2 regions of the Bacillus sp. JJ1122 genome follow, and region 1 is predicted to be linked to the other one. Evidence: a T-box and tRNA genes for the amino acid it is inferred to sense, from the RefSeq annotation. Region 1 holds a T-box; the other holds one or more tRNA genes.

The links. The T-box of region 1 lies ahead of V7201_RS08460 (valine--tRNA ligase). A T-box ahead of a tRNA ligase gene usually reads a tRNA of that ligase, here a tRNA-Val.
Region 2: it encodes a tRNA-Val, which carries the amino acid that the T-box ahead of V7201_RS08460 (valine--tRNA ligase) is inferred to sense. The anticodon was not compared.

Annotation. Positions count from the first base shown of each region.
Region 1 is NZ_JBALQL010000014.1:87,172-103,636, reverse strand. It holds gene hemA (glutamyl-tRNA reductase) at 1-332, shown strand, start outside; gene V7201_RS08500 (cytochrome C assembly family protein) at 347-1,180, shown strand; gene hemC (hydroxymethylbilane synthase) at 1,193-2,128, shown strand; gene V7201_RS08490 (uroporphyrinogen-III synthase) at 2,125-2,910, shown strand; gene hemB (porphobilinogen synthase) at 2,914-3,894, shown strand; gene hemL (glutamate-1-semialdehyde 2,1-aminomutase) at 4,029-5,321, shown strand; gene spoVID (stage VI sporulation protein D) at 5,753-6,907, shown strand; gene ysxE (spore coat protein YsxE) at 7,100-8,149, shown strand; T-box leader at 8,543-8,792, shown strand; gene V7201_RS08460 (valine--tRNA ligase) at 8,837-11,476, shown strand; gene V7201_RS08455 (bifunctional folylpolyglutamate synthase/dihydrofolate synthase) at 11,552-12,865, shown strand; gene V7201_RS08450 (sensor domain-containing diguanylate cyclase) at 12,999-14,717, shown strand; gene V7201_RS08445 (hypothetical protein) at 14,747-15,670, opposite strand; gene V7201_RS08440 (PilW family protein) at 15,685-16,116, opposite strand; gene V7201_RS08435 (type IV pilus modification PilV family protein) at 16,121-16,465, opposite strand, start outside.
Region 2 is NZ_JBALQL010000019.1:82,879-99,343, forward strand. It holds gene V7201_RS11125 (TAXI family TRAP transporter solute-binding subunit) at 1-944, shown strand, start outside; gene V7201_RS11130 (DUF1850 domain-containing protein) at 1,141-1,671, shown strand; gene V7201_RS11135 (TRAP transporter permease) at 1,655-3,613, shown strand; gene V7201_RS11140 (hypothetical protein) at 3,651-3,872, opposite strand; gene V7201_RS11145 (NUDIX hydrolase) at 4,004-4,621, shown strand; gene V7201_RS11150 (DinB family protein) at 4,635-5,120, shown strand; tRNA gene V7201_RS11155 (tRNA-Val) at 5,279-5,351, shown strand; TPP riboswitch at 5,501-5,608, shown strand; gene V7201_RS11160 (ABC transporter substrate-binding protein) at 5,726-6,718, shown strand; gene V7201_RS11165 (thiamine-binding protein) at 6,733-7,023, shown strand; gene V7201_RS11170 (ABC transporter permease) at 7,023-7,784, shown strand; gene V7201_RS11175 (ABC transporter ATP-binding protein) at 7,784-8,542, shown strand; gene V7201_RS11180 (TatD family hydrolase) at 8,529-9,305, shown strand; gene V7201_RS11185 (LysR family transcriptional regulator) at 9,405-10,292, opposite strand; gene V7201_RS11190 (NAD(P)-dependent malic enzyme) at 10,567-11,781, shown strand; gene V7201_RS11195 (hypothetical protein) at 11,930-12,241, shown strand; gene V7201_RS11200 (YitT family protein) at 12,468-13,052, shown strand; partial or broken gene V7201_RS11205 (glycerophosphodiester phosphodiesterase) at 13,093-13,986, opposite strand; gene V7201_RS11210 (FadR/GntR family transcriptional regulator) at 14,351-15,043, shown strand; gene V7201_RS11215 (FAD-binding oxidoreductase) at 15,091-16,416, shown strand; gene V7201_RS11220 ((Fe-S)-binding protein) at 16,419-16,465, shown strand, end outside.

The DNA.
Region 1 (16,465 bases):
TAGGGGTTGTTCCTGTCATTTCTGCATTGAGAGTGAAAGCTCTTGCCATCCAGGAAGAGACAATGAACAGCATTGAAAGAAAGCTTCCGCATTTATCCGATAGGGATATGAAGGTCCTTAACAAGCATACAAAAAGCATCATCAACCAGCTACTGAAGGATCCAATTCTTCAGGCTAAAGAGCTTGCAGCTGGTCCTGATTCCAACGAGGCGCTTGACCTATTTGTCAAGATCTTTAATATTGAACAGCTAGTCGCTGAACAAGAGGGAATGAAAACAGCAGAATCCAGGCAGGCCAGAGTTCCTTCGCCTCAGGCTTCCCTACAGTCGTAAGAGGGGTTCTGTTTATGGGAGATCTTTTTATTACCCGCCTTCATGAAATGACCATTGTTGTTTATGCGGCAAGCGTCCTTTTATATTTTATTGATTTTCTTAACAGTAACCGGAGGGCGAACAAAATTGCTTTCTGGTTACTTGCATTTGTATGGGGTTTCCAAACTCTATTCCTTTTTTATTATATGGTCGAAACCGGCCGATTCCCTGTACTGACCCTCTTTGAAGGGCTTTACTTTTATGCGTGGGTCCTGGTCACACTGTCCCTCGCAATCAACAAACTATTAAAGGTAGACTTCATTGTCTTTTTTACAAATGTACTGGGATTCATCATTATGGCCATCCATACTTTTGCGCCTGTGCACTATGATTCAAATGTCATCTCTGAACAGCTTATATCAGAACTCCTGCTGATCCATATCACGATGGCGATCCTGAGCTATGGAGCTTTTTCGATTTCTTTTGTCTTTTCTTTGCTTTACCTCCTTCAATATGACCTTTTAAAGAGGAAAAAATGGGGAAAGATGTTATGGAGAATATCAGATCTGACAAGGCTTGAGTATTGGTCTTACATATTGAATGTTATTGGAGTGCCAATGCTTATCCTGAGCCTGATTCTTGGGCTGCAGTGGGCATGGATCAAGGTCCCTGATCTTGAATGGTATGATGCGAAATTAATAGGCTCGTTCGTGGTTTTGGCTGTCTATAGCATTTACCTATATTTGAGGGTTGGCAAAGAAGTATATGGGAAGTCGCTTGCTCTATGGAATATCGCTTCCTTCCTGATTGTATTAATTAACTTTTTTCTTTTCGGAAAATTATCATCATTTCATTTTTGGTATCAATAAAAGGAGGCTGTCATGAGAAAAATTATCGTTGGTTCAAGACGGAGTAAATTAGCATTGACGCAGACAAACTGGGTAATCGAGCAGTTGAAAAAATTAGGAGCTCCTTTCGAGTTTGAAGTAAAGGAAATCGTTACTAAAGGAGATCGGATTTTAGACGTCACGCTTTCAAAAGTGGGCGGAAAAGGCCTATTCGTTAAGGAAATAGAACAAGCGATGCTGGACAAGGAAATTGATATGGCTGTCCACAGCATGAAGGATATGCCTGCAGTCCTGCCTGAGGGTCTTGTGATTGGCTGCATTCCTTTCCGCGAGGATCATCGAGATGTCCTTATTTCGAAGGGAAATGTTCCGTTCAGCGAGTTAAAATCTGGTGCTGTGATCGGAACGAGCAGCCTGCGCAGAAGTGCTCAGCTTTTAGCACAGCGCCCTGATCTTGAAATGAAGTGGATTCGCGGTAACATTGATACAAGGATCGGCAAGCTTGAGACAGAGGAATATGACGCAATTATTCTGGCTGCCGCTGGACTGAAGCGTATGGGCTGGGCTGATGAAACAATAACTGAATTCATTGATCCCGAAATCTGTGTGCCAGCAGTGGGCCAGGGAGCACTTTCGATTGAATGCCGAGGTGACGATGAAGATCTTCTTCAGCTGCTTGAAAAATTCACATCCGCTGAAACGAATGCGGCTGTAAGGGCAGAACGAGCTTTCCTAAATAAAATGGAAGGCGGCTGCCAGGTGCCAATCGCAGGATATGCCCATATAAATGAACAGCAAGAAATCGTTTTGACAGCTTTAGTAGGTTCACCAGATGGAAAAACGATCATTAAAGAACAAGTCAAAGGCAGAAATCCGGAAGAAATCGGCGAGCTTGCTGCAGAAAAACTGATCAGCGAAGGCGCGAAGGACTTGATCGATAAGGTTAAACAGGAGCTTGAGATTGAATGATTCCGTCTTTGCCGCTGCAAAATAAAACAGTCATGATTCCAAGGGGAAAGGCGCATGCAAAGTCTTTCTCCGAGTTAGTGGCTAAGTTTGGAGGGATTCCAGTGGAAATCCCTCTAATTGCCTTTAAGCCTGTTGCAGCAACAAAAGAACTCCATGAAATGATGAATAACTTACATACGTACGATTGGATTATTTTTACGAGCAATGTGACTGTGGAAACCTTTTATTCTTTAATGAATACACCTGTACCATTTCCGAAGGTTGCTGTGATCGGCGAAAAGACGAAGCTGGTTCTTGAAAATATGGGTGTTAAGGTTGATTTTACACCTGGGCATTATGTTGCTGAAGATTTTGTTGAAGAATTTCATTCTTACATCCGTGAGGGTTCACGTGTCCTTATTCCAAAAGGAAATCTTGCAAGAGATTATATTGCTGCCACATTAAAAAAACACGGTGCTATAGTTGATGAGCTTGTCATCTATGAAACCTACCTGCCTGATGATAGCCGGGATAAGCTGATTCAGATGCTTAGAAATAGAAGACTTGATATACTTACATTTACAAGCCCTTCTACTATTGATCATTTTATGGAAATAGTAGAAGGACATCTGCTCCAAAACAAGCTTGATCAGTGTATCATAGCCTGTATCGGCCCTGTTTCAATGCTTAAAGCAGAGGAATGGGGATTGACTGTCCACGCTGTGCCTGAAAAATATACAGTTGAAGAGATGCTGAAAAGCATTATTGAGTACTTAAAAATAAATCCGCATTCTGGAGGATAAAACATGAAAAACCTTGAATTTAACCGCCACCGCCGTCTTCGTCAAACTGCGAATATGCGTGCACTTGTCCGTGAAAACTATCTTCGCACTGAAGATTTAATTTATCCACTGTTTATCGTCGAGGGAGAAAACATCAGGAATGAAGTATCATCAATGCCGGGAGTCTTCCATTTGTCTCTTGATAATCTGAAAGAAGAAATGGCTGAAGTAGAATCTCTTGGTATTAAATCTGTCCTTCTTTTCGGCGTTCCAAATGAAAAGGATGAAGTAGGCTGCCAGGCGTACCATGACCATGGGATCGTCCAGGAAGCGACTCGTGTCATTAAAAAGGATTTCCCTGACATGGTTGTCATTGCGGATACATGCCTGTGTGAATACACAAGCCATGGACACTGCGGCGTCATTGAGGACGGTAAGGTTCTTAATGATCCATCACTTGAATTGCTTGGTAAGACAGCTGTCAGCCAGGCAAAAGCCGGTGCAGATATCATCGCGCCTTCAAATATGATGGACGGATTCGTTACAGCTATCCGTTTTGCATTGGATGAAGCAGGTTTCCAGGACGTGCCGATCATGTCTTACGCTGTAAAATATTCATCTGCATTCTACGGACCTTTCCGTGAGGCTGCTGAAAGCACTCCGCAGTTCGGAGACCGCAAATCCTACCAGATGGATCCTGCAAACCGTATTGAGGCAATGCGTGAAGCTGAGTCAGATGTCATGGAAGGAGCAGACTTCCTGATTGTGAAACCAGGCATGCCTTATCTTGATATCGTCAGGGATGTTAAAAATAATTTCAACCTACCTGTCGTGATCTATAATGTCAGCGGAGAATACTCCATGGTCAAAGCTGCCGCACAAAACGGTTGGATTGATGAAAAAAGCATCGTGATGGAGATGCTGACAGGCATGAAACGCGCAGGCTCTGACTTGATTATTACCTACCATGCAAAAGATGCTGCACGCTGGCTGAAGGAACAATAAGATCACTCTTTATTTAGTACCCTTTACAAAAAGGATTTGTTAAAGGTCAATGTTGAACTTTAAATCCAGTTAATTGGAGCGAAAACCAACAGACCAGTTTTACAGAGCCTATAAAAAAGAAATGAGGGATATAAATGCGCTCATATGATAAATCGATTGAAGCTTTCAAAGTAGCAAAAGAAATCCTGCCTGGAGGGGTAAACAGTCCTGTCCGTGCATTTAAATCAGTGAACATGGATCCAATCTTCATGGAAAGAGGGAAGGGTTCGAAGATTTACGATATCGACGGCAATGAATATATCGATTACGTACTGTCTTGGGGCCCGCTGATTCTTGGTCATACAAACGATCGCGTTGTTGAAGGAATCAAGAAGGTAGCTGAGTTAGGAACGAGCTTTGGGGCTCCTACATTGGTAGAAAATGAACTGGCTCAGCTAGTCATTGACCGCGTACCATCCATCGAAATGGTAAGGATGGTTTCTTCAGGTACAGAAGCGACTATGAGTGCTCTTCGTCTTGCAAGGGGCTATACAGGCAGAAACAAAATCCTTAAATTCGAAGGCTGCTACCACGGCCATGGCGATTCACTGCTCATTAAAGCTGGCTCAGGCGTCGCTACGCTTGGATTGCCTGACAGCCCAGGTGTGCCAGAAGGGGTAGCAAAGAACACGATTACAGTCCCTTACAATGATTTAGAGAGCGTCCGCTATGCATTTGAACAATATGGCGATGATATCGCTGGTATAATCGTTGAGCCAGTTGCAGGCAACATGGGCGTTGTTCCGCCAGTCCCTGGTTTCCTTGAAGGACTGCGTGAAATTACCACTCAATACGGAACAGTGTTAATTTTTGACGAGGTCATGACAGGCTTCCGCGTCGGCTATAACTGTGCACAAGGTTATTTCAATGTCACGCCTGATATTACTTGCCTTGGAAAGGTTATTGGCGGCGGGCTGCCTGTTGGGGCTTACGGCGGCAAAAGAGAAATCATGGAGCAAATCGCTCCAAGCGGTCCTATCTATCAAGCTGGAACACTTTCCGGTAATCCTCTGGCCATGACTGCGGGACTTGAAACATTGAGCCAGCTGACACCAGACACATACAAGGAATTCGAACGGAAAGCTGACATCCTTGAAGCAGGTTTGAAAGCAGCGGCTGAAAAATATGATATCCCTCATACGATCAACCGTGCAGGCTCAATGATCGGCATCTTCTTCACGAATGAAAATGTCATCAACTATGAGGCTGCCAAAACATCAAATCTCGAATTCTTTGCTTCCTATTATCGTGAAATGGCTAATGAAGGAGTATTCCTCCCGCCATCACAATTTGAAGGCCTGTTCCTTTCAACTGCACATACAGATGAAGACCTTCAGAAAACAATTGAAGCTGCTGAGAAAGCCTTCTCCAAGCTGCAAAATAAATAATACGCTAAAGACACTTTTCGATACGAAAAGTGTCTTTTTTGGGTTTGGGAAAGTGAGTCGGTTTTCAGGGCATTTCGGAATATAATGAAAAGTTTCGGAATAAATGGAATGGTTTTCGGAATAAAATAAAAAATTCCGGAATAAATGAACCTCTTTCAAAGCAACAAGGCTTACTTTAACAGCCTAACTAATAATTTTTCGGAATACCCTTAAATAGACAGCTCTTCTTACTTTAAAACTCAATTTATTTACAAAGTATTGTTATAAATGTTAATCCTCTTTAAAAATGATTTTAATTTTACCTGATCGTATTCTTTTTTTATATTTACTCACGCAAGTAATGGTCTAAATTATCATAAAAGCAAATATGTACTCATAAAGTGTTAATGACATAGTGATTTTACGCTTAAGGAATGAAAGGAGGAGTCGCTTTGTCTCAGGGAAATCAATCGTGCCTGCGATTTTCGTTAGAGGAGTCAGTATGGTTTCAAAGAGGACAGGAAGTCGCAGAGCTTGTCTCGATTTCACTCGATCCGAATATAACGATACAGGAAAATGAGCAATATGTATCCATTCGCGGATCGCTGGAATTGACTGGGGAATATACATGCCATGAAAATCAGCAAGAGAACTCGGAAGACCATATCCCGGCTCTTAAATTCGTGCATTCTGTGATGGAGAGGGATGAGGGAGTATATGAATTCCTGCACCGCTTTCCAGTTGATATCACGATTCCGAAAAACAGAATCGAAAGCATTTATGACATCAACATTAATGTAGAATCCTTCGATTACGTTTTTCCGGAAAAGGATCGCTTGAAGCTGAATGCTGATCTGGCAATTACAGGCCTATACGGAGAACAACAGCACGAAACCGAAGAAAACCAGGAAGCTGCTTATGAAGCTGAGGAACTTGAATTCAGCTTCCGTGAAGAGCAAACAGAAAAAGCTGCTGCCAATAATCAAAATGAAGAAGATGCGGAGGAATTTGACTTTCCAGAAGCACCAGCATTTTCATTTGTCGAACAGAATGAAGCTTTAAAGCAGGAAGAGGAAAATACATTCGAAGAAGAATTGTATGCACCTTTCCGTGCAGAAGCGAAAAAAACGGGTGCAGAGGAAAAGTCCGAGGAGCCTGTATTGCAGGAACAGCGTCATTTACAGGCCGTTCCGGAATATTCCTATAGCGATTTCAGGAATGAGAATCTACCTGCTGAAGAAACCGAGGTTGAGGCTGAACAGGAAACTGAAGTTGAAATCGAGGAGCCGAAGCAGGAAGTGAACGAACCTGCAGAAGTCCAGGAGGCTGAGGAAGAAAGCTCATCCTCTCCAGTTATGAAGAAGAAAAAGCCGAATATGAAAAAAGGTATTTCGATCGCAGAGTTTTTAGCAAGAAAAGAAGAGGAAGCGGTGGTTGCAAAAATACGAGTCTGTATTGTGCAGCAAGGCGACTCTCTCCAAGCTATTTCTGAGCGCTATGATGTGCCAGTACAACAGCTTTTGCGAGTGAACCATTTGAGTATTGACCATGAAGTAAAAGAAGGCCAGGTTTTATATGTACCTGGAGTAGCTGTGCACCATCAATAACCCAGGCTCAAAACAACAATCTCAGTAAATGTAAACAGTAGAAGCAACGCCTTGTCCGAAAAGCTAGTTGTCAGGGCTGGTTTGGGTGCTGGCCAGGGTTGCTTCAGCTTTTTTAGTGGGCAGGTGTCTGACACCTGCTCAAATCCATTTTTAAGCATATTTACAGGAAGTTAAGAAAGTGGGCGAGATCCAATGGATGATCGCAATTTTTTAAATGAAGAAGCAGAGGTATTAAAGCAGTATCCGGTTGAGCCATACTTTGCTGAGGATTTTGGCAAAATTAAAAAGATTTATACAAGAACGGGCACATTTGCCTTAAAAAAAATCCATCCATATGAAGGCACGGATTTTGTTAAGCATATTCAAACACTTTACCAAAAAGGCTTTAACAGGATTGTTCCTGTATATCCTGCAAATGATGGCAGGTATGCCATTTTGCATAATAAATCACTTTACTATCTGATGCCGTGGATTCCGAATGAAATAAAGGAGAATCATCAATCAGAAAGGCAAATGCAGCTGTTCAGGGAATTGGCGAGGATGCATACTTTGTCAGCAAAGGAGCTTGAAATCAGTCACGAGCTGAAAAAGGAACACTATGAACAAACCTTGAAGGAATGGGAAAAAGAAGAGGAATTTATAAGTGGATTTATTGAGAGCTGTGAAAATAGAGTATATATGTCACCTTTTGAATTAGCCTTCTGCCTGTATTACAGCCAAATCAACCAGGCGATCCAGTTTGCCAAACAAAAGCTTGAGAGCTGGCATGAAAAAACAAAGGATCAAAAAAAGACGAGGACCGTCATCCTGCATGGAAAAATCTCAACGGAACATTTTTTGTTCGATGAAAGAGGATATGGGTATTTCATTAATTTTGAGAACGCAAGGCAAGGTTCACCAATTCAGGACCTGCTCCCATTTGTATCTAGGTCGTTAAAAACATTGCCCAAACGTTCTGATGATTCTATTGATTGGATTTATGCTTACCTGAAATATTTCCCTTTCAGAGAGGATGAGATGCAGTTATTTATGAGCTATCTGGCATTTCCAGCGGGAATCATCCGTGTAGCTGAAACCTATCATCAGCGAAAGACGGAGCTGGATGAAAGGAAGTTTGTCCAAAGATTGCAGAAGCAATATTGGCTTTTAAGCAATACGGGATATGTTGTTACTAAAATGGATGAAATAGAAAAACAAAAACAGCAAGCGAAGCAAGCAGAACAAGAAGGAGCCCAGAGCTAAAATATGCCCTGAGGCTCCTTAAAAAATTTCAAATTTTATCGCCAGAGCGATCATAATAAAGATTGATAACAGCAGTACATCAAAAGTCGTTGGGAAAAATAGCGTCCGAAATCCTTGGAAAATGCAAAAAGGAAAGATTAATTGAGCACAAATGCCTCGAGCCGTTCTGGCCCACCTCGGGAGTGTATATGGATTATACCTTCGTCTCTTCATCTCCATCCCTCCAAACCGACAGATATTCCTTTTTTATTCTATGAGCAGTTTGCCTAAATTGTGCTAATAAATGGAACAGCTTGATGCAAAAAGTATAAAATATAAAAAAATAGGAAATGATGATTGACGTCATTCCCCTTTTTTGGGTAGTATAACTAATATACAAAAACACAAATAAAGTGAATAGCATTGACAGGGAAGAGTACATTATCATTTAGCTTTAAGAGAGGAAAACCATTAGCTGCGAGGTTTTCTAAGCCGAATCAATGGAAGGTCGCCCTAGAGCTTCGTCTGCTAACGGAAGCATTTATCTTATTAACAGGCGACGGTGAAGAACCGTTATATCCCTATGAGCCAGCATGTTGGAAATTGTTAACACCACTGCTGGGAAAAAAGGTGGTACCGCGAACAAACTCCATTCGTCCTTTTATGGCGAATGGAGTTTTTTTATTTTATTTTTTAGGAGGAATCACGATGGAAGAGAATTTATCAATGCCTACTAAATACGATCCTTCCGCGATTGAACAGGGCCGTTATGAATGGTGGATCAAGGGCAAATTTTTCGAAGCGAAAGATGATGCACAAAAGAAGCCATATACGATTGTTATCCCGCCGCCAAACGTTACAGGAAAGCTTCACCTTGGGCATGCCTGGGATACGGCTCTCCAGGACATCTTAACTCGCATGAAGAGGATGCAGGGTTACGATGTTCTCTGGCTGCCAGGAATGGACCATGCTGGAATCGCAACGCAGGCGAAGGTTGACGAAAAGCTTCGTAACCAGGGAATCAGCCGATACGATTTAGGACGCGAAAAGTTCGTAGAGGAAACATGGAAGTGGAAAGAGGAGTATGCTCAGCACATCCGCCAGCAATGGGCTAAGCTTGGTTTAGGCCTTGATTATAGCCGTGAGCGATTCACACTGGACGAAGGGTTGTCAGACGCAGTTAGGGAAGTGTTTGTTGCGCTTTATCGCAAAGGCCTTATCTATCGCGGTGAATACATCATAAACTGGGATCCAGCAGCAAAAACAGCCCTATCGGATATCGAGGTTATCCACAAGGATGTACAGGGTGCATTCTATCATATGAAATATCCGCTTGCTGATGGTTCTGGCGACATCGAAGTAGCAACTACAAGACCTGAAACAATGCTTGGCGATACAGCGGTAGCGGTACATCCTGAAGACGACCGCTACAAGCATTTAATCGGCAAGACCGTCATTCTTCCAATCGTTGGCCGCGAAATTCCAATCGTAGGCGACGATTATGTAGATATCGAATTTGGTTCTGGAGCGGTAAAAATTACTCCGGCACATGATCCGAATGATTTTGAAATCGGCAACCGTCATGATCTTGAAAGAGTCCTTGTCATGAACGAGGATGGCAGCATGAATCATAATGCCGGCAAATACCAGGGCATGGACCGCTTTGAATGCCGCAAGCAAATCGTTAAGGACCTTCAAGAGCAAGGTGTTTTATTCAAAATTGAAGAACACATGCACTCAGTTGGACATTCAGAACGTACCGGCGCAGTTGTCGAACCGTATTTATCGACACAATGGTTCGTTAAAATGCAACCTCTTGCCGATGAAGCAATCGCTATTCAGCAAAAAGAAGATAAGGTCAACTTCGTACCTGAGCGTTTCGAAAACACTTATCTTCGCTGGATGGAAAATATCCGTGACTGGTGTATTTCCCGACAGCTATGGTGGGGCCATCGTATTCCAGCCTGGTACCATAAAGAAACTGGAGAAGTTTATGTTGACCATGAACCGCCTGCAGATATTGAAAATTGGAATCAGGATAATGATGTATTGGATACTTGGTTCAGTTCTGCATTATGGCCGTTCTCAACAATGGGCTGGCCAAATGAGGAAGCAGCTGATTATAAGAGATACTACCCTACAGCTGCATTAGTTACAGGCTATGATATCATCGCGTTCTGGGTATCCCGTATGATCTTCCAGGGACTCGAGTTCACTGGTCAAAGACCATTCGAGGATGTTTTAATCCACGGTCTGGTTCGTGCCGAAGATGGCCGTAAAATGAGTAAATCACTTGGCAATGGCGTTGATCCGATGGATGTCATCGATCAATACGGTGCTGACTCATTGCGCTACTTCTTGACAACGGGTAGCTCTCCAGGACAAGATCTTCGCTACAGCACTGAAAAAGTTGAAGCAACCTGGAATTTTGCCAACAAGATTTGGAATGCATCTCGCTTCGCATTAATGAACATGAACGGATTGAAATATGAAGAAATCGATTTGACTGGTGAAAAATCTGTTGCGGATAAGTGGATTTTAACTAGGCTGAATGAAACGATCGAAACAGTGACAAGACTTTCAGACCGCTACGAATTCGGTGAAGTAGGCCGTGCGCTATACAACTTCATCTGGGATGATTTCTGTGACTGGTACATTGAAATGGCTAAGCTTCCGCTATATGGAGATGATGAAGCTGCGAAGAAGACGACTCGTTCCATTCTTGCTTACGTTCTCGATAACACAATGCGCCTGCTGCACCCATTCATGCCATTTATTACCGAAGAAATATGGCAGAACCTGCCTCACCAGGGCGAATCGATTACAATAGCAAGCTGGCCGCAGGTTGATCCAGCATTAACCGATAGCGAAGCTGCTGATGATATGAAATTGCTCGTTGAAGTAATCAGGGCTGTAAGGAACATCCGCTCAGAGGTGAATACACCGCTTAGCAAAAAGGTTGATATGTTCTTGAAAGCGAAAGACGAAAAGATTCTTAAAACGCTTGAGAGCAACCGTGGTTACATTGTCCGCTTCTGTAATCCAGAAAATCTACAGATCGGACTTGAAGTTGAAGCTCCTGAAAAGGCGATGACAGCAGTAGTAACAGGACTGGAAATTATCATGCCGCTTGAGGGACTAATTAACATCGATGAAGAAATCGCACGCCTTCAAAAAGAAAAAGAGAAACTGGATAAAGAAGTAGAACGTGTTCAGAAAAAGCTTGCGAACGAAGGCTTTGTAAAAAAAGCTCCTGAAAAGGTTATTGAAGAAGAACGCGCGAAAGAAAAGGATTACGTTGAAAAACGTACTGCTGTTGAAGCGCGGATTAATGAGCTAAGAGGATAACTTATAACAAGATAGGAATTAACATTGAAGGCGAACCAGTATTGGTTCGTCTTCATCTTGAATTGGGGTGCAGGAATGTTTCATACATATGAACAAGCAGTAGATTGGATCCATACGAGACTTAGGCTCGGGATTAAACCAGGATTAACAAGAATGGAATGGATGCTGGAAAGACTGGAGCATCCTGAACGAAGGATAAAAACCATCCATGTGGGCGGCACGAACGGGAAAGGTTCGACTGTCACATTCCTGCGTTCCATCCTGGAATCAGCCGGCTACATGGTAGGTACATTTACCTCTCCATACTTTGAGCAGTTTAACGAACGCATCAGCATTAACGGCCAGCCAATCAGTGATGATGACCTTATCCAGCTTGTAAATGTCATCAAACCGCTGGCGGATGAACTGGATCAAACGGAATTAGGCGGTCCAACAGAATTTGAAGTCATTACGATTATGTCAATTTATTACTTTGCCAAAATCTCTCCTGTGGATGTTGTTATTTACGAGGTTGGCCTTGGAGGAAGGTTCGATTCCACAAACGTCATTCATCCTTTATTATCAATCATTACAAGTATTGGACTCGACCACACGGCTATTCTTGGGGATACATATGAAAAAATAGCCTTTGAAAAAGCAGGTATTATTAAAAATGGTGTAAGCGTCATTACAGGTGTGAAGCAGCCGGGGGCATTGGGGGTAATTCGTAGCACAGCAGCTGAAAAGAAATCCTCTATTTATCAGTTGGGGGAACAATTCTTTACAAGCTCTAAAAGTTCATTGAAAGATGGAGAAAAGTTTACTTTTTCAAGCCCGTTCAGCCAAGTTGAGCAACTTGAGACATCGATGATTGGCGCACACCAGGTAGACAATGCCTCTTTAGCCGTCATGGCAGCACAGATCCTGACGAATTATTACTCCTTTATAATAGAAGATTCACATATCAGGAATGGTTTAAAAAAGGCTTACTGGCCTGGAAGGCTGGAGGTACTGTCTGCAAAACCGTTCATTTTGATTGACGGTGCACATAATGAGGAAGGTATAACTGCTCTTGCCAGTGAAGTAAAATCCAGATATGCCGATAAAAAGGTTAGCATTCTGTTTGCCGCTCTCACAGACAAGAAATTGGACAGGATGATTGCCATTCTAGCAGAAACAGCGGATTCCCTAACGTTTACGACATTTGATTTTCCAAGAGCAGCAAAAGCAGAGGAGTTAATGGAAGCTGGAAAAGCAGCTGACAATATGGCCATAGACAATGATTATGAAAGTTATCTTCAACAAAAAATAAAGGAATTAAAGGGAAATGAAATATTGCTCGTAACAGGTTCGCTTTATTTTCTGTCAGAAGCAAAGCCATTGATCACCAAACTACTAAAAAATAAATAAGAAAATTATGACATTCGACAAAAAGTTTGCTAAACTATTTAAAAAGTATGACTTTTTACCTAAGAAATATATTGATATGACGAACAAAAATTGTTTCGACAAATCATACAATTGAAGAAGGGAGGGTGGATAGATGAAAGTTTCTCCAATGGTTAAGAAATCAATCTGGTTTGGCTGGCTGCTAATCGTGCCGGCTGGCATCTGGGTAACGTATCAGGTATATCCACCTTCAATAGATGGTTCAATCTGGGGTGTCCTGGCATTCCTCTTATTAACGGCTGTCGTGGCATCAATGCCAATGGTTGTAAATAATACTCCAATTTTCTTAATTCAATGGGTATCGATGGCGGTTTTTCTTACTTATGGGTTATTTGTTGAAATGATTTTAATACAAATTTCTGTTGTAATACTCTTAATGAGGTTAAGACTCCAAAAAACAGATGTATACAAATTTCCATTGAATTCGCTGATGTTTTTTATAATATCGCTGTTAAGCGGCTTGGTGTTTTATGCTCTGGGCGGGACTCACGGTGATACTTTTGCACAGAATCCATACATACTTATAGTTGGTACTATATACGGAATTAGTAACTTCGCGGTTAACACAATTCTTTTAATTTTAATCCAAGCTTTTGCTTTTAAACTTAAAGGCCCATACTTTGGCAAGGATTTTATTTGGGAATCGATCACGACCCTGATTACCTTCCCAATTGGTTTTGTTCTTTATGAGTTATACAGAGAGATGGGGATCATTTCGCTGCTATTTGTAGGAATTCCGTTTGCGAGCCTGTCTATCATTCTAAGTCTCTATTATTCCAGTGATAAAGTGAACGAGTTTTTGCAGAATGCCGCAGAAATCGGCCACCAGCTTGCTGAAAGGCTGAAAGCAAATGAAGTCATTGATCTGTTTGTCCAAAAGCTGATTGAAATGCTTCCTGTTGACTATGCATATATTCTTGATGTCGTCGATCATAAAGAGTTAAATCTAATCTATAAGGTGGAACATGGAGAATTTCTCGAACCGGCAGCTGCCCCTTTAAAAAAGGGTGAGGGAATCAGCGGACTTGTATGGGCTGATAAAAAGCCTGTGCTTTTTCATTCCAAAAAGCAATGGAAGCAGATCAATTCTGGTTATATACCACCGAGTGTTGAAAGCATCTTAAGTGTCCCGATTGTCAGGAACGCACAAGTAATAGGGGTCCTGGTTCTGGCCGCAAACAAAAAAAGGGCATTTGAGAAATCCCAGCTGATGATCGTCGATATTCTGTGTTCCCACTTTGCCATCGCGGTTGAGAACGCAAGGCATCATGAAAAAACAAAAGAAAACAGTGAGAGATGCGCTCTGACAGGACTTTATAACTATCGCTATTTTGAAAATATGCTGACAAGTGAGTTTGAAAAGTTACAAAACTCCGAGAGAAATCTGTTGTCACTCATCCTGCTTGATATTGATCATTTTAAATCAGTAAATGATACATATGGGCATCAAAGTGGAAATGAGATTCTGTGTGAACTTGCAGTCCGATTGAAAGATCGGATCGGGGACATCGGTACAGTAGCCCGATACGGGGGAGAGGAATTTGTCATCCTGCTTCCTGACATGATGAAGGGTGATGCATTCAAGCTTGCTGAGCAAATCAGGCTGATGATTGCAAGCGAGCCATTTGCCTTGCTTCAATCCATGGACGCAGACGGGAAAATAATCTTCGTTGATATCACCGCTTCAATCGGTGTCGCTACAGCACCTCAGGATGCAGACGATTCACTTGCATTAATTAGACACGCCGATCGCGCTTTATATGTGGGAGCAAAGCGATCCGGAAGGAACCGGGTTGCTGAATACGTAAAATAAGGCTGACCTGATTGGGTCAGCCTTTACATTTAGTATTTAACTTCAATTCCGTTATTAAGGTCTATGGACCAAGGATTATCGTTTGCTTTAGGGCAGGATACTCCTGTTGTTCCTGAAAATGATGTATAAGGAATGAGTGTATCATTCTCAATTAAATAGGTATTTCCGGTAACGCAAAATGTATAGGCATTATTTGGTTTATTAAATTCATGCCTGAAAACAGCATCACCAAAAACTATTATGTCAGCTCCACCATTAAATGTAATGTTGTCATTAAAAAAAGCATTTCCAAGAACTGCAATAATTCTATTTCCTCGAATTTGAATATCTTTAGCGAAATATGTAGAATTGGGAAAATACTCATCCTTATCTGACCCATTACCCTTTAAGTCGATCGAATAGCCAACATAATCCATGTATCGATCTTTTGTAGGAATTGACTCTCCAACTAGTGAATTGCCGCCATTTTTTACGATAAGGATTGTGCTTTCAAGTATTTTTTTTTCACTTGCTGTTATTCCTTTAGTCTTGAATGAAATCGAAATATTGTTATCTGACATTTTTTTGACAGAAGGTGATGATACATCATACGAATTGCTTCCTTCAACGGTCATGGTCAGGTAGTTATTGTTTGACACTCCTTTCACCAGTGCATCATAGAAGATCTCATCGTAATCAGGGATGATGATTTCTGATTTCTTGCTTGCTTCTTCGAAAGCATCTTTAACTTTGTTCTTCGCTTCCGTGTTTGACGAATTCACGATTTGTGTAAGTAATGCCTCATAATGTGCGACTCCCATCTCCGCAAGATCTGTTGCTTTATTAACTTCATCCGTTTTATTGAATTGTTTTCTAGCTGAAAGGGCCATTCCGCTCATGGAAAGAGCAAATACAAAGGTGATGGTGATGATTAGTAATACGAGAACGAGTGCGTAACCTTTTTCATTTTTCATCACTTAACCCTCCCTTAGTATCTTTTAATTATCGTTTTAACTTCATAGGTTTGTCCTGTTTTATCATTTAAAGTTAAATGAATGGATAGAGGCAACGACGAATCTATATTTTTCGAACCCGAAATAGCTATTTCATCAGGATAGCCAAGTTCTATTTGTATATCATATCTGGAATCTCCCAGAAGTTTATCAGCTGCCTTTTCACCGATGTAAGCAGCCTTTTTTTTCTCATCGTAGGAGATTTTGTATTTGTCATATTTGAGATGGTGTTGTTTAACTGTTGCAAGAATGATATTAGCGGTTTGGTCCATGCTGTTTTTTTCTGATATGTGGCTGTAGTTTTTATTAAATCCCAAAAAAACACTATAAATAAGTGCGGATATAAAAAATAGAATGGTAATGGCAGCGAGCACTTCAACTAAGGTCAGTCCACGTTGGTTATTCATTAACTCACCTTCTTATATAAGTAAATGTTTCAGATGAACTTTCGGGATTATTTAAGTCTTTTACAGAAATCTTTACTCTGATTAAACCTTCTACACTATCAGCAAATTTTGCCGATATATTAAATGGACTAGCAATAGGGCTGCCTAAAAGATTGGATAGTTCGTTCTTTTCCACAATGCAAGGTAATGTCCCACATACACTGCTGGTTTTAACGTCATTTTTTGACAAACTGACTTCTATCTGATTAACAATCTGCTGGGCAGTCTGAGTTGTACTTAATTTATCTTCATTTTTTTTGACGAACATTGCTGACTGGGTAAAAAAACTGGCAAAAGAGGTCAAAACAAT
Region 2 (16,465 bases), on a different contig from region 1:
CTATGGTGCTATCGGCTTGTGGAGGCGGCTCTGATGAAAAGGGCGGCGACGGAAAATCAGCAGAAAAACCAAAATTCATGAGTATCCTTACTGGTGGGACAGGTGGTACATACTTCCCGTTAGGCGGCGCATTTGCTAAAATCGTTTCCGATGCTACTGGCATTGACACAAATGCTGAAACAACAGGTGCATCAGCGGAGAATATGCAGAGCATTAAGGATAACAAAGGTGAGATTGCTTTCACTCAAACAGACATCGCTTCTTATGCAACAGAAGGAAAGCTAATGTTTGATGGTAATAAAATTGACAACATCAAAGCAATCGGAACACTGTACCCTGAAACCATTCAAATTGTTACAACTGAAAAATCCGGAATCAAGACTGTAGATGATCTAAAAGGCAAAAAAGTTTCAATCGGTGCACCAGGTTCAGGTACTGCTGCGAATGCTGAGCAAATTCTTGAAGCTTACGGTATGTCTCTCGATGATATCCAAAAGCAGGATTTAAGCTTCGATGAGTCAGTAAGTGGAATTAAAGATGGCAATATTGACGCTGCGTTCGTTACGGCTGGACATCCAACTGCTGCTGTAGAAGAACTGTCGGCAACTGAAAAAGTTGTAATCGTTCCTGTGGATGCGGATAAGGCTGATAAGCTTATCGAAAAATATCCATACTATACAAAAGAGGAAGTTCCGAGCGGAACATACAAAATCGGCTCAGCAGTTCCAACTGTTGCAGTTCAGGCAATGCTTGTTGTAAAAGCGGACCTTCCAGATGAAGTTGTTTATGATATCACAAAGGCAATTTTTGAAAATCTTGACAAGGTACAACATGCTAAAGCGAAACAAATCAAGGCTGAAAATGCTTTAAATGGCGTTGGCATTGACGTCCACCCAGGTGCTAAAAAGTACTTTGATGAAAAAGGAATTAAAGCAGCGGAGTAATAGATTGACCATGACCGGACATAGTCCTTTAGGGGACTGTGCCCGGTCAATTCATATTCAGGAGGGTTCAGTACTCCGGTGAGATCCCCGAAAGCAATTGACCGAACCTCTTACGGTCTTTTTTATTGGCAGCTCATTCTACTTTCTTAGAATAAGGTTTTTTAGTTTAATCATTGGACAGGCGAGGGAGAATTATATGGAATTAAAAAAAAGAAACAAATTCTTCGTTCTGTTACTCCTCATCTTTTTGACCATAATCGCAATGTACATACCATATAAGCAAGCTCTTGTTTTTGTTCTGCCGGAACGAGATGAAATAGTCTGCTATGTACCGATGTCAGCAGGTGATACATTCAAGATAAAATATACACATTCCATCCATCTCACGGATGTAATAGAAAGCTATCAAATAACTAAGCATAATGAAATCCGCCAATATGAGTTGGAATATGAAGACTTTGCGATCGGTATGCCTTCGGAAGCTGCTAAAGGTGAACATTTTGAAATGAAGAATGGCAAATACTATATTAAGAATATGAACAGAACGTTTGAGAATTTCCTCCTTCGGGTCGGAAAGGTCCGGGCAAATCACACTTTTATCCAGGGGGATGTATCCTTTCCATTATCAGGGGCTATCGAACCAGGGGCGAGGGTAAGGATACAGGTAAAAAAAATTAATTTTATTCAACAAATGGAAGGAGTGAATATCCTTGAGCACAAAACATGAAACGCTTTCGCAGGAAGAACAGCAGGAGCTTCTGGAAAAATATGATCCCGAATCAGCATCAAGGAAACTTAAAGGCATAATGGGAATAATCGCTTTTGTATTATTGCTATCATTCTCACTGTTCCAGCTTTATACATCTATTTTTGGTATCTTAACTGCACAGCTGCAAAGATCAATCCATTTAGGCTTTGCGCTGGCATTGATTTTCATTTTATTTCCTGCACGAAAGAAAGACCGTATCAGTCATAAAGTTGCCTGGTACGATCTCATTTTGGCTATTATAGCAATTGCTGTTGGAGCTTATTGGCCATTAATGATCGATGAACTTGTTAACAGGGTTGGCAGACTTACACCAATGGATTTTTATATTGGACTCGCTGCTGTCCTACTCGTATTAGAGGCTACAAGAAGAACAGTTGGCCTGCCAATCACAATTATTGCTGTATTATTTATGGGTTATGCCCTATACGGACCTTACATGCCTGGCTTCCTTGCACACAGAGGATTGGAGCTTGAAAGTTTAATTCAGACTATGTTCTTTACAACTGAAGGGATTCTGGGAACCCCATTAGGAGTTTCCTCCACATTTATCTTCTTGTTCCTGCTGTTTGGAGCATTCCTTGTTAAAACTGGAGTTGGTCAATACTTTAATGATCTGGCTGTTTCCATTGCGGGTAAAAGAGTAGGCGGCCCTGCTAAAGTAGCGATTTTCTCAAGTGCACTTCAGGGAACAATCAGTGGAAGTTCTGTAGCGAATGTTGTAACATCTGGTTCATTTACGATTCCGATGATGAAAAAACTCGGTTACCGCAAGGAGTTTGCCGGCGCTGTTGAAGCAGCGGCATCAACTGGCGGCCAGCTGATGCCTCCAATCATGGGAGCTGCAGCTTTCCTGATGGTTGAATTCATTGGCGGAGGAATAACATACTGGGATATTGCAAAAGCAGCAGCTATTCCTGCCCTGCTTTATTTTACCGGGATTTGGATCATGACCCACTTTGAGGCGAAAAGGGTCGGCCTTCGAGGCTTGAGGGATGAAGAAATGCCGAACCGAAAAGAAGTACTGGCAAAAATTTATTTGCTGCTTCCGATTTTGGCTGTCATTATCCTTATGGTAAGCGGAATGAGTGTCATGAGAGCGGCACTTTGGAGTATTGTCATCACAGTACTTGTAAGTGCAATCAGGAAAGAAACGCGTATCGGATTCAGAGATATGATTGATGCTCTGGTCGATGGGGCACGTACCGCACTTGGAGTGGCGGCGGCAACTGCAGCTGCAGGTATTATTGTCGGTGTCGTAACCAAAACGGGTCTGGGCTTAAAACTTGCTAATGGTCTCCTTGATCTTGCAGGAGGACATTTGCTGCTTACCCTGGCGTTTACGATGGTTGCTTCACTCGTTCTTGGGATGGGTTCTCCTACAACAGCAAACTATGTCATTACTTCAACGATTGCGGCTCCAGCAATTATCCTTTTAGGAGTACCTGATTTGTCAGCACACTTGTTTGTGTTCTATTTCGGGATTATCGCTGATATAACTCCACCAGTAGCACTTGCTGCCTTTGCTGCGGCTGGTGTTTCAGGCGGAGAGCCAATCAAGACAGGTGTCAATTCGTCTAAACTGGCAATTGCTGCATTTATCATTCCTTACATGTTCGTATTGTCACCAGAATTGTTAATGATTGATACGACGTGGTATTACTTAATCTGGGTAGTATTCACTGCGCTCGCTGGAATGCTATTAATTGGTGCTGGAATTATTGGATTCTGGCTGAGGAAGTTGTTCTGGTATGAGAGAATAATCGGTGTAGTAAGCGGTTTGATGCTAATCTATCCGGAAAAAATTTCTGACATTATAGGTCTCGGTTCGTTCGTACTCATTATCGCTCTTCAATTATTGATTAAGCGAGACGATACACCTGAACCACGCCCTGCAAGCTGATTTCACGAAGAAGTCCTCATTTTGGGGGCTTCTTTTTTTAGCTTGTTTTTAAGTATTTATGTTTTTCTGGCATAACGGAAAGAATATTTTCTAACCTGAACATGCGGTTATCATTGCGCAGGAAACAAAATGCTTTGAAATAGCTTCCGTACAGTTCTTTCACAACGATTTTTCGATGTGTGATTTCGTTGTTTGCCGAAAGATAGATCATCTCGACTGGCTGATTCGTTTTAAGTGACTTTAAAAGAAGGTTATTCATGTCCCTCACTCCTTTATTATATATATTTATTATACCCGAACATTTGTTCTTTATTCAATAAAATAAGAACTAACGTTTGAGTTTTTTTAAGGGGGAAATGGTATAATTTTATAAAAATGGAGGTAAGTTTTATGGAAAGCGAATTACTGAGAATATTTGATGAACAAGGAAAGGAAATTGGCACAGCACCAAGGTCTGTAGTACATATAGAAGGACATTGGCATGAGACCTTTCATTGTTGGTTTACTGAGAGGATAGCAGGAGAGGACTTTATTTATTTCCAAATCCGCAGTTCTGTTAAAAAGGATTATCCAAATCTATTGGATATCACTGCTGCTGGCCATCTTTTAGCAAATGAAGATACAGTTGATGGTTTAAGGGAGGTTAAGGAAGAGCTGGGAATAGACATTGGGTTGGATGAGTTATTTTTCGTGGGGACAATCAAGGCTTCACTTGTTAGTTCAAATTTTATCGATAAAGAAATGTGCCATGTGTATGTGTATAACAAGCATGTCCCTTTAGAGAAATACAGCCTGCAAAAAGAGGAAGTCTCAGGAATAATAAGGACCAGTCTCGACGCTTTTGAAAAGCTCTGGTTTGGAGAAGTGAGGGAATTGGAGGCAGAGGGTTTTACACTAAATCCCGATGGTCAAAAGCAACCTCTGGTTTTGAAGGTAGTAAAAGATCAATTTGTCCCGCATGAGGATGAATATATTAATAGTGTGATCAAAGCAATAAGGGAGATTTAGAGGGGGATGCTGAATGAAAATGTTGTTTAACTACAATTGGGCAGTCCGGGATGATTGGTATAAGTGGTGTGAAGGGGTTAGTGAGGGAGAACTGCTCGCTGCACGGACAGGAGGAATGGGAGGTGTATTACAGACCCTTTTTCATATTATTGACGTGGAATGGAGCTGGATTCGCTTGCTTCAGGGAAAAGACGATTTCCAGGAGAACTTTGAGCTTTATAATACCTTGGATAAGGTGAAAAAATTGGATGCAAAATTTAAAGCTGAGGTAAAAGAGTTCGTTCTTGCCTGGAATGGTGAGATGGAAAACCGAATCTTACAGCTTCGAGAGTCAGATGGCAGCAGCGTTATCTTCACCTGGGGTGAGATTATGAGACATACCCTTGCACATGAAATTCACCACATTGGGCAAATTTCAGTCTGGGCAAGGGAGATTGGAAAGCAGCCAGTGACAGCGAACTTCATCGGGCGCGGTCTTTTTCAAAACGAGCAAGGTTAGTGCGATTTTTAATCGACTAAAATCAATTAAGCCGTCAACTAACTTAATGCGAAATGATTAGCGGATCGATAAGTCTGATTAGGAAAATTATATTGACATTAGAATCATTCCATTATATATTAATAAATGTCCTCGCTAATAAGGACAAACAGAATAACGATTCCTTAGCTCAGCTGGGAGAGCGCTACCTTGACAGGGTAGAGGTCGCTGGTTCGAACCCAGTAGGAATCATACTTGAGAAGCGTGAATTCCTATTAAAGGGATTCGCGTTTTTTTTTATAGAATTTTCATCTAGTCTGATACTTGATAACCATAAGATATTTTTATTTTCCTAGACGAATCAAAAAACTTTCTATATAGTAGAATTGACAATTGGAGAATTGGAAATGTAGGGGAGCCGGTGGTGCCGGCTGAGAAAGTGTCCATAGATGCTGACCCTTTAACCTGATCTGGTTAGTACCAGCGTAGGGAACATCTTCTGATAGACGTTTATCGTTTATTATGGATTTTTTCATGCGCTTGGGATTCCCCGAGCGCATTTTTCTGTTTGTTTAAGCCTTCCTTTCCACCTTCATTGTCAAGTAAATACAGGAAGAGGGAGAATCATGAAGAAATTATTGGTGTTGTTTTTCGGATTTTTATACATTTGGAGTCTTGCCGGCTGTTCATCGGATGAACCGACAGCCAAGGAAAAGGATTCATTGAAAAAGGTTTCAATCGTGCTTGACTGGACTCCGAATACGAATCATACAGGAATTTATGTTGCAAAGGAAAAAGGATACTTCAAGAAGCATGGACTGGATGTAGAAATTCTTTTACCTGGTGAAGCGGGAGCTGATCAGCTGGTCGCATCAGGGAAGGCAGAGTTTGGTGTAAGTTATCAGGAAGGAATTACTCAGGCTAGGATTCAGGGAATTCCACTCGTATCGCTGGCTGCTGTTATCCAGCATAACACCTCAGGCTTTGCATCACCGAAAGCTAAAAACATTGTTTCGCCAAAGGACTTTGCAGGCAAAACGTATGGAGGCTGGGGATCGCCCATTGAAAAAGAAGTGATCAGTTCATTAATGAAACAGGAAAATGCTGATGTAGAAAAAGTGAAAATTGTTAATATGGGGAACTCAGACTTTTTCACAGCGGTAAAACGGGATATTGATTTTGCCTGGATTTATTATGGTTGGACTGGTGTAGAAGCAGAGTTGAGAAATGAACCAATCAATATGGTGTATTTAACAGACTACTCGAAGAAGCTTGATTATTATACACCTGTCATAAGCACAAATGAAAAGATGGTCAAGAATGATCCGGAAACCATTAAGGCGTTCATGGAGGCACTCACAGAGGGATATCAATTTTCAATCGATCATCCGTCAGAAAGTGCCGATATCCTGATCAAGGCCGTACCTGATCTGGATAAAGAACTGGTTAAGAAAAGCCAGGAATGGCTTTCTCCAAAGTATCAGGATGATGCAGATCGCTGGGGAGAGCAAAAGCTGGAGGTTTGGAAGAATTACAGTGAATGGATGTTAGAAAACGGGCTTCTGGAGAAGGAATTGGATGCTAAAAAAGCCTTTACGAATGAATTTTTACCAGAATAAGGAGGGAACGGACAATGGCGAATGCACTTGTAAGTGTACAAATTATCCCAAAGGCTTCTTCAACAGAGGAAGTCATAAAATTGGTAGATGAGGCAATTAGTATTATTGATCAAACTGGAGTGAAATATGAAGTCCATCCTTTGGAAACAACGATGGAAGGTGAGCTTGAAACACTCTTATCGGTGATTGCTGAGATGAATAAAAAAATGGTTGAATTGGGTTCACCTAATGTTATTTCACAGGTGAAAATCCTGTATCAGCCAACTGGAATCACAATGAATACACTGACGGAGAAGTACCGCTAATGAAGTCAATCTGGAATAAGGGCTGGAGACCATTTTTGGTTCTCCTCCTTTTCTTTATGTTTTGGGAAGGAATCACCCGTTTTATGGAGATTCCTGAATGGCTGTTACCCGCCCCTTCTGTCATAGTAAAAGAAGCGATGGAGAGTTATTCATTATTTTTACCCGATGTCGGGGCAACACTAGAATTGGCAATTGCTGGGCTTTTGCTCGGGGCAGCGTTTGGTTTCCTGATTGCCATGATGCTTCACTTAGTTCCTGCACTTCAGAATGCTTTTTATCCATTATTAATTTTATCTCAGAATGTACCCATTATCGTTCTGGCTCCTCTATTGGTGATCTGGTTTGGATTCGGTTTTTTGCCGAAATTGCTCATTATTATTTTAGTTTGTTTCTTCCCGGTTACGATTGCTGCGTTAGATGGGTTTAAAAATGCCCCGGAGGATCTCAAGCATTACATGAAAATGTCAGGTGCCTCGGGAAGGCAAACCTTCACGAAGGTAGAGCTTCCAAATGCACTTCCGCCACTTTTTTCCGGATTGAAAATTGCAGCTACATACAGTGTTATGGGAGCTGTCATATCTGAATGGCTGGGAGCAGAAAAAGGAATTGGTGTATTCATGACCTTATCGTCATCTGCGTTTCGGACAGATCGTGTGTTCATTGCTATTTTCATTATCATTTTTTTCAGCATGCTGTTCTACAGTGTCATCGTGTTGATTGAAAAAAGAATCATTAAATGGCTGCCTGAGGGAGAGAAGTGATGAAAGCAAAAATTAATCTCGTAAATATCTCAAAATCTTTTAAGGAAACGGGCTTAGTACTCGATCATCTATCGTTACAAGTGAAAGAAGGCGAATTTGTTTCCATCCTAGGTCCGTCGGGAAGCGGAAAAAGCACTATTTTTCAATGTATCGGCGGTCTGGTTCAGCCTGAACAAGGAGAACTTTTTCTTGATGATCGAAAGATAAATGGGGAGACAGGGAACATCGCCTATATGCCCCAGCAGCCGGCACTTTTACCTTGGAGGTCTGTATTGGCTAATGTACTGCTTGGACAGGAGCTATTCCAAAAGCCGGATGAAGAGGAAGCGGAAAAATGGTTAGCAAAAGTAGGCTTATCACAATACGCCAAGGCTTATCCGAATCAGCTTTCGGGTGGGATGAAGCAGAGAGTGGCATTTTTAAGAGCGCTCCTAAGCCCAAAATCTGTTTTGCTGCTCGATGAGCCATTTTCTGCATTAGATGAGTTCACCCGATTTGATATGCAAAAGTGGCTGTTATCAATATGGGAAGAGGAGCGGAAATCGGTTCTTTTTATTACCCACAATATTGAAGAGGCCCTCTTTTTATCTGACCGAATCTATCTTTTATCCCCGCGGCCAGCCAGAATCATAATGGAAATTGTGGTGCCATTTCAGCGACCAAGAAGGGAACATCTGATCATGGAGGAAGAATTTCTCGAGCTGAAAAGACAGATATATGACCAGTTAAAAGCGGGGGGATTGCATGAAAATATTTGATTCCCACATCCATTTTGATCAATATGAAGAAAGTGATAAAGATTTAATCATAAAAAGTTTAGAAACAAATAATGTTGAGGGTTTGATTACTGTTTCGATGAATCTTCCGTCGTGCAAAGAAAATTTGAGGGTGGCATTAAATAACTCTAAAGTTCATCCAGCATTTGGCTACCATCCAGAACAGCCTTTGCCTTCTGAAGCAGAACTGGATAAACTGTTAAAATGGATTAACGACAACCAAGAATATATGGTCGCGGTTGGCGAGGTCGGCCTGCCTTATTATCTTCGGTCCAGAGAGAAAAGCGGGAATTTCCCTTATAAAGGGTATGTAGAAGTATTGGAACGATTTATTCTTCTAGCAAAAAAAATTAACAAACCGATTATTCTGCATGCAGTTTACGAGGATGCTTCAGTGGTTTGTGATTTACTGGAGAAGCACAGTATCGTTAAGGCTCATTTTCATTGGTTCAAGGGTGATCGAAAGACCATCGAAAGAATGGCAGAAAATAAATATGTGGTATCGTTTACACCTGATATCCTTTATGAAGAAGAGACGCGAGAAGTGGTAAAAGCATATCCGTTGCATTTAACCATGGCAGAAACAGATGGGCCGTGGCCTTTTGTTGGAATTTTTCATCAGAAAATGACTCAGCCTACGATGATTCACGATGTCATGAAAGAAATCTCTGCAATTAAACAAATCGCAATCGAAGAAGTATATTCTACTATTTTCAATAAAGTGAAGCAGTTCTATCAGATATAAGGAAGTGCCCGGTCATGCATTTTGATGTCCGGGCATTTTTAAATGAAAAATTATTGCTAGAGCTGACCCCATTATTTCTCCTTCCATAATTAATCCATTTCAGATAACCAGAAACTGTTGTGATGTAGAGATGAATTCCCGTACAGCGAAGCTTAGGTATTTATCTTTTTTCCAGATAAGACCTAGTTCTAGATCGACAGCTGATTTTTGAAAGGGAAGGACTGAAATTTCCTTATTATTAATATTCTCGCAAATCTTGCTGGGCAAAAGGGCTATTCCCATTTTTCCCTCGACCATTCCGAGCAAAAAATCCTTCTGAGAGCTTTCACATACAATATTAGGCTGGAAGTTGTTTTTCGAACATTCTTCTATAATTAGGTCATAAAGTGTGAAGTCTTTTCGATATAAAATAAATGGTTCATTTTTTAATTGTGAAAAATGAACTTCTTTTTTTGATGCTAAAGCATGGTCACGATGAACGATTAACATCAGCGGATCCTTTATGACATTGATGATTTCAAAACTGCTGCCTTGAGCAGGCAGTGTGCAGATAAGACCGATATCCAGTGAGCCTTCCTCTACCCCCTGCTTTATTTTTTTTGTACCCACCTCCGTCAGGGTTATTTTAACGAGAGGGTATTTCTCTTTGTATTGGCTGATTAACTTTGAAAAAAAGGCTGCGCCAACAATTGGAGGAATGCCAATTCGTATTTCACCGCTTTTAAGATCCATCAGGTCAGTTAATTCCAGAGTCAGGTTTTTGAATGCCTCTAATACTTTTTTAGCGTTCATTAATACAGCTTTTCCTGCATCCGTTAATTCAAGCTGCTTCGAAGAACGGTAAAATAAAGGCACTCCTAGTTCTCCTTCTAAATTTTTGATCGCTTTACTAATGGAAGGCTGCGAAACGTGAAGCGTCTGTGAGGCCTTTGTAAAGCTTAATTGCTCCGCGACTTCGGAAAAGTACTCCAAATGACGTATGTCCATATAACTTCACCTCCTGAATCGAATAAAGACACGTTTTATATTTACAATATTCTAACATTTTAAAGAAAATCGAGTCGTCCGTCTATAGATTGGGCATGTTATTTTATAAACTTCAGGCGGCTTTATAGCCAAAACGCATAAAGAATATAGAAAATATGTATTTTATTTATAAAGTGAAACCATTATATAATGAACTAAATTTAGAAGGATTCCTGTGAAGTAATAATACTGAAAATTATTAATTTTTCGGTAAATTAGAAAAGGAGATGTTAGAATGAGTAATTTACAGAAAGAATCTCTGTTGCTGCATGAAAAATTTAAAGGGAAATTATCCGTGGATGTGAAAATGCCTTTAAATAATATGAAGGATTTAAGTTTAGCCTATTCTCCAGGTGTTGCTGAACCATGCAAGCAGATTCATGCTCATCCGGAAAAAGTCTATGATTATACAATTAAAGGGAACTTAATTGCCGTTATATCGGACGGTACCTCTGTGCTTGGTCTGGGAGACATTGGACCAGAAGCCGCTATGCCAGTAATGGAAGGGAAGGCCGCACTATTTAAAGCCTTCGCAGGGATTGATGCGATCCCTATTTGCCTTGATACGAAAGATCCTGAAGAAATAATAATGACAGTTAAATTGCTTCAGCCCACATTTGGAGGAATTAATTTAGAAGATATCGCCTCACCGAATTGTTTTTACATTGAAGAGACGCTAAAAAAAGAAATGAACATTCCTGTATTTCATGACGACCAGCATGGGACCGCAATCGTAACTGCTGCGGGTTTAGTGAACTCCCTGAAACTGGTTAATAAAAAGATCGATGAAATTAAGGTAGTAATTAACGGGGCTGGTGCGGCGGGAATCGCCATTATTAAGCTATTAAGGAATATGGGCGTGAACAATTTAATTATGTGCGATACAAAGGGAGCAATTTATGAAGGCAGACAGGAAGGGATGAATTCACTGAAGGAATCCGTTTCAAAAATGACTAATCAAAATATGCTGAAGGGACAGCTGTCAGATGTGATAGCAGGTGCTGATGTGTTTATCGGCGTCTCATCAGCCGGAGCACTGACAAAGGAAATGGTACGAAAGATGTCTCAGGATGCCATCATCTTTGCTATGGCAAATCCAGTACCGGAAATCATGCCAGTGGAAGCAAAGGAAGCAGGAGCCAGAATTGTTGGAACAGGACGTTCGGATCTGCCTAACCAGGTGAACAATGTCCTGGCGTTTCCCGGCATATTCAGGGGTGCTTTAGATGTGTTCGCTACCGATATTAATGATGAGATGAAGGCTGCAGCAGTGAATGCGATTGCTGGTTTAATAGAGAGTGATGAATTGTCAGAGGATTATGTAATACCAGGCCCATTAGACAGCAGAGTAGTTTCAGCTGTAAGAGAGGCGGTTGCGAGGGCTGCCCAGGAAACAGGTGTGGCGCGTAAAGAGATATACCGCAGTGATTTAGTAAACATCCAGGGGTAGAGCATTTCATTTCACGAGCTTAATAGTATGGTCTGACTTAGGAAAACAAGCTGGTAATTCCAGATTGATTTTTGCCTTGGGGGAAGCATTCATTACATCATTCAGAAATGCTTTGATTTCCTTTATAAGGAGTAAAAAGGAAGGGAGAATGGATCAGATGAAAGTACATGAAGTGATAGACACGAAGGAAGTGCTTCCTGGAGAATTCATTGAAAATTTCCTTGTAATTTATGAAGAAGTTGAAAATAAACAGATTGATATAAGGAATAATTATTTCATTGTAAAAGATCGTTTTATACAAAAAAGCATCACTCTTTTCAGAGGAAGTACGTATTCTACTTTGCAAAAAATCAAAGCATATCCAATCGATTGTATGGATGAAAGAACGATTCGAGAAACGATTTTAAAAGACTATCCATCGTTATTTAAAGAGGATCAATTAACAAATAAAGCAGTGTAAAAAGAAGAATTAGCATTGAATAAAAGGTGTTTTCCAATATGGGAAACGCCTTTTTGTACGGAAGTATAAATGAGATAAAAAGAGTTCCCTTCCTAAATGCAGCTATTTTCATAAGGGACGATATAAAAGAAGTACTTATTCAGCCTCTGGAAAAATAAGTGTGATGGATGCTCAGAAAATAAAATAGAATATAGTATCCACAGGCACGCAGGGGGGAGAAGGGGAATTGGCAGGAAAAATAATGACAATAACCATTGCAAGTATTTTAATTGGAATCGGGATTAACGGTTTTATTATACCTTCTCATTTAATAAATGGAGGCATATGGGGCATCAGTCTGTTGCTTAATTATATATGGGGCTGGAAACTGGCAGTTATATTTACCTGTCTCAATGTCCCTATTTACTTCATAGCCATCTATTACGATTTACATTATTTCTTTTATGGCTTAATTGGTACGTTCATTTCCGCAATTATCATCAGCCTTTTACATCCACTGAATGGGTTATTCCACCTTCCGTTCCTTTTAAATATTTGTTTAGGAGGGATTTTTGTTGGATGCGGAGTAGGCCTTATGTTAAGAATTCATGCAAGCCCAGGAGGTCTGGATTTACTCGCGTTAATGGCATCTAAGTTTTTCTCAGTTAACGTAGGGTTGATCATCCTCTTGGTAGATAGTTTTATCGTTCTAAGCGGGGTTGTTATTTTTAAAGATTTAACTTTTCTTTATTCTCTTGTAATAGTTGCGTTTGTAGGGTCTATTGCATTACTGCTGACTTCGATAAAGTCCATATCGATCTCCACCCATTGAAAAAACACAGGATAGGTGGTCCCTATCCTGTGTTTTCGCCTTACTGTCTATTTTCCCTTAGAACCTCTTGAAGCCTGTCTGGAAAGTTTGTAAACATTCCTGTTACACCCCAATCCAGGAGCTTGCGCATATCTTATTTTTGATTAACGGTGTATGGGTGAATGAGTAAATCATGCTCGCGAACTTTTTGCACATACGCTTCATCAATTTTGTCGAAATTCATTCCAAGCCCAATGCTGTATTTTTTGTATTCCTCTAATTCATTGTCTGTAATGGCGGCTGTTTCGTCATACCACAATAATTGTACTAGCGGGATATCAGGATTTAAGGCATGGACTTTTTTTAGGCTTTCCGGACTGAATGATTGAATCAATACTTTGCTAGAAGGAACATTTGTACCGGTTAACTTATATTCTTTCAGTATTTTTAATAACTTTTCTTCCATTCCAGGATAGACTTCTGGTGATTTCGTTTCAATATAATAGTGTTCACCTTTCCCGAATTTTTGGAGAATCTCCTCAAGAGTTGGCACTTTCAGGCCAGCGTATTCTTCTTTTGCGTATGAAGGGTATTTTTCATTGAACCAAGAGCCAGCATCCAGCTGCTTGATTTCTTCAAGGGTATAGTCTTTGACAAGTCCTGTGCCATTGGTTGTGCGGTCTAATGTTTCATCATGCATGGCGATGAGTTCACCATCTTTAGTCATTTGAAGGTCGATTTCAATGTAATCGCCTTTCATAGCCTCTCCTAATTCATATGAAAGAAGGGTATGTTCAGGGGCGTATCCTGAAGCGCCTCGATGGGCAACATTTAGAATTTTTTTATCTGTTAATGCAGGGTGACTTGTACCGGCAGCTTGCACTTGTCCAACCATTCCTGCACCAGCCCCAAACAGGGCAGCTGACATCATAATATTTCTGAAAATTGGCTTCATGTAAATTCCCCTTTCAAATGATCTTCACTATTAGACTAATTCCCAAAGATTAAGAGAATATAAATTAACCGTTAAGATAAGTTAAGAGTTTGTATTTGAAAACAGGTAAGGTATCCAGAGTAAGAAAACCCTATAAATTAGACCAGAAAGGGAGCGTGCTAGAGAGGAAATCAAAACTAATTTACTTGCAAGAAAGTTACGAAAACATACAAAAGAAAGAAAAAAGTTATATTAAAAAACTGATTAATTTGATTTTTGAATATTTTCAAACTATTTACTTGATAAATATCCACTTCGATGTTTAAAATAAAGGTAAGTTTTCACTTATCAGATATGTGATATCTGAAAAGAAAGGGGGGGTTTTGTGAAAATCGAACGAATTTCAACGAAAAAAGTATCTGAATCAGTAACAGAACAAATCGAGAAACTGATTGAAGTCGGAACATTCCTGCCCGGTGAGAAACTTCCTTCCGTCCGTGAGCTTTGCGATATGTTCGGTGTAGGACGTTCTGCTGTCAGGGATGCAATCACTACCCTTAAAGGGAAAGGGGCAGTGACAGTGAAGCAGGGAGAAGGTACTTACATATGTAAGTTTGACTCTGGAAAACTCTTTAACAACCATATCCTGCTGCCAAGCTCAAAAGATATCAGTCAGCTTTTTCAAGTCAGAAAGCTTCTTGAACCAGGGATTGCTGAAATAGCCGCGAAAAATCGGTCAGAGAAAGATTTGAAGCTGATGGAAGGGCTCCTTTATGGAAAGGAAGATAATAGCTGGGAGGCTGATTATAACTTTCATCTGGCAATAGCCAAAGCAGCAGGGAATGAGATACTGGTCCAGCTCCTCGAATTCATCTCAGCTTCGATGAAAAAGACGATGATTGGATTTCATCAATGTATTGAAGAGGATCGTATCGTTTTTGAAGAAATCACTCGTCAGCACTCCCAGATTTTCCGGATGATTCAAAACAAAGAGTGCGCACAAGCAAAGCAAATGATGGAAGAACACTTGGAATATGTAGAGGATTTGCTAAAAACCAGTTCGGTGTTAAATGTCTAATAACAAATTAATTTTGTTTCTTGCTAAGAAACAGTTGGAGGGCTGCTATGATAACCGCCGGGATTTTAACGGAACTGAAATCTTTTTTTCCTGAAGCTCAAATTTTAGAAGAAGGTTTTGAAGCGAATGCTTTTGGCAATGGGGGTTCGATTACAGTATTCCCTAATACTGAAGAGGAGATTGCAAGTCTTTTAAAATATGCAAATGAAACAAATAAAACGATAAATGTGATTGGCTGTGGCACGAAAAGAGGATTTGGAGTAACGGAAGAAGGAGCCGATATCCTTATATCAATGGCAGACTATAAAGGAATTGTCGAACATGTACCAGGCGATATGACGCTTACTGTCAAACCTGGCAGCACCTTTAAAGAGCTTCAGGATTATCTGCAGGAGTTTAACCAAAGAATAGCACTTGATCCGTTTTTACCTGCCCAAGCAACGATTGGAGGAATTATTGCTGCAAATGAAAGCGGTCCCAAGCGTCTTGGTTATGGTTCTGCACGTGATGCGGTAATCGGGCTGAGGATAGTTTATCCTGACGGAAAAGTAATTCGATCCGGTGGAAAAGTAGTGAAAAATGTTGCTGGCTATGACATGAACAAACTTTATATTGGTGCGATGGGGTCTCTTGGAGTCATTTCCGAGATCTCTTTGAAATTGAGGCCGATAACAAAAGATGAAAGCCTGTTGTTGATAAAATTCACTGACGGAAGCCTGGAAAAGGCAAAGGCCTTTGCTGTTCAGCTTTTGGATACGGTGGTTGAGCCTGTTGCTCTCGAACTGATGAATCCTTCATTATCAGAAAAACTTTTAAATGAAAGGGTATTCACTCTTGCAATAGGCTTTGAAGATGTTGAAAGCTCCGTTAAATACCAGGAGGAATTCGTCCGGAAGATACAGCCGCCAGGTACCAAGCTGGACATTCTTCAGAAGCAGGCAGCAAGATCATTTTGGAATGATTTTTATGGGAATGTGCCAAATGGGGCTCTACCTATTAATGGAAATGCTATAGAAGCAACCTTGAAAATAGGAACCGTTAATATGGATGTGATCGAGGTACTGAAAGAGTGCGAGTCATTACAGGATTCCCATAACCTCCTGATTGAAGCTCATGGAGGGCTGGGACATGGATTATCACAGGTGGTGCTGCGGGGAGCAGAAGCAGACGTGCTATCCGCCATCAGCCTATTAAGGGAAAAAGCAGCACTCCAGAGCGGTTACGTCGTTGTTAAGCATTTGCCACTAGCTTTACGCAAGAAAGTCGATGTTTGGGGAGAAAAGCCAGCTTACCAGTTTTTATTAGAAGGAATAAAAGCAAAAGTCGATCCAAATCGAGTCCTGAATCCTGGACGTTTTGTGGGAGGGATATAATTGTGAGTTTAAGAGAGTTAGATTTGAAGCAGGAACCAACTTGCACATC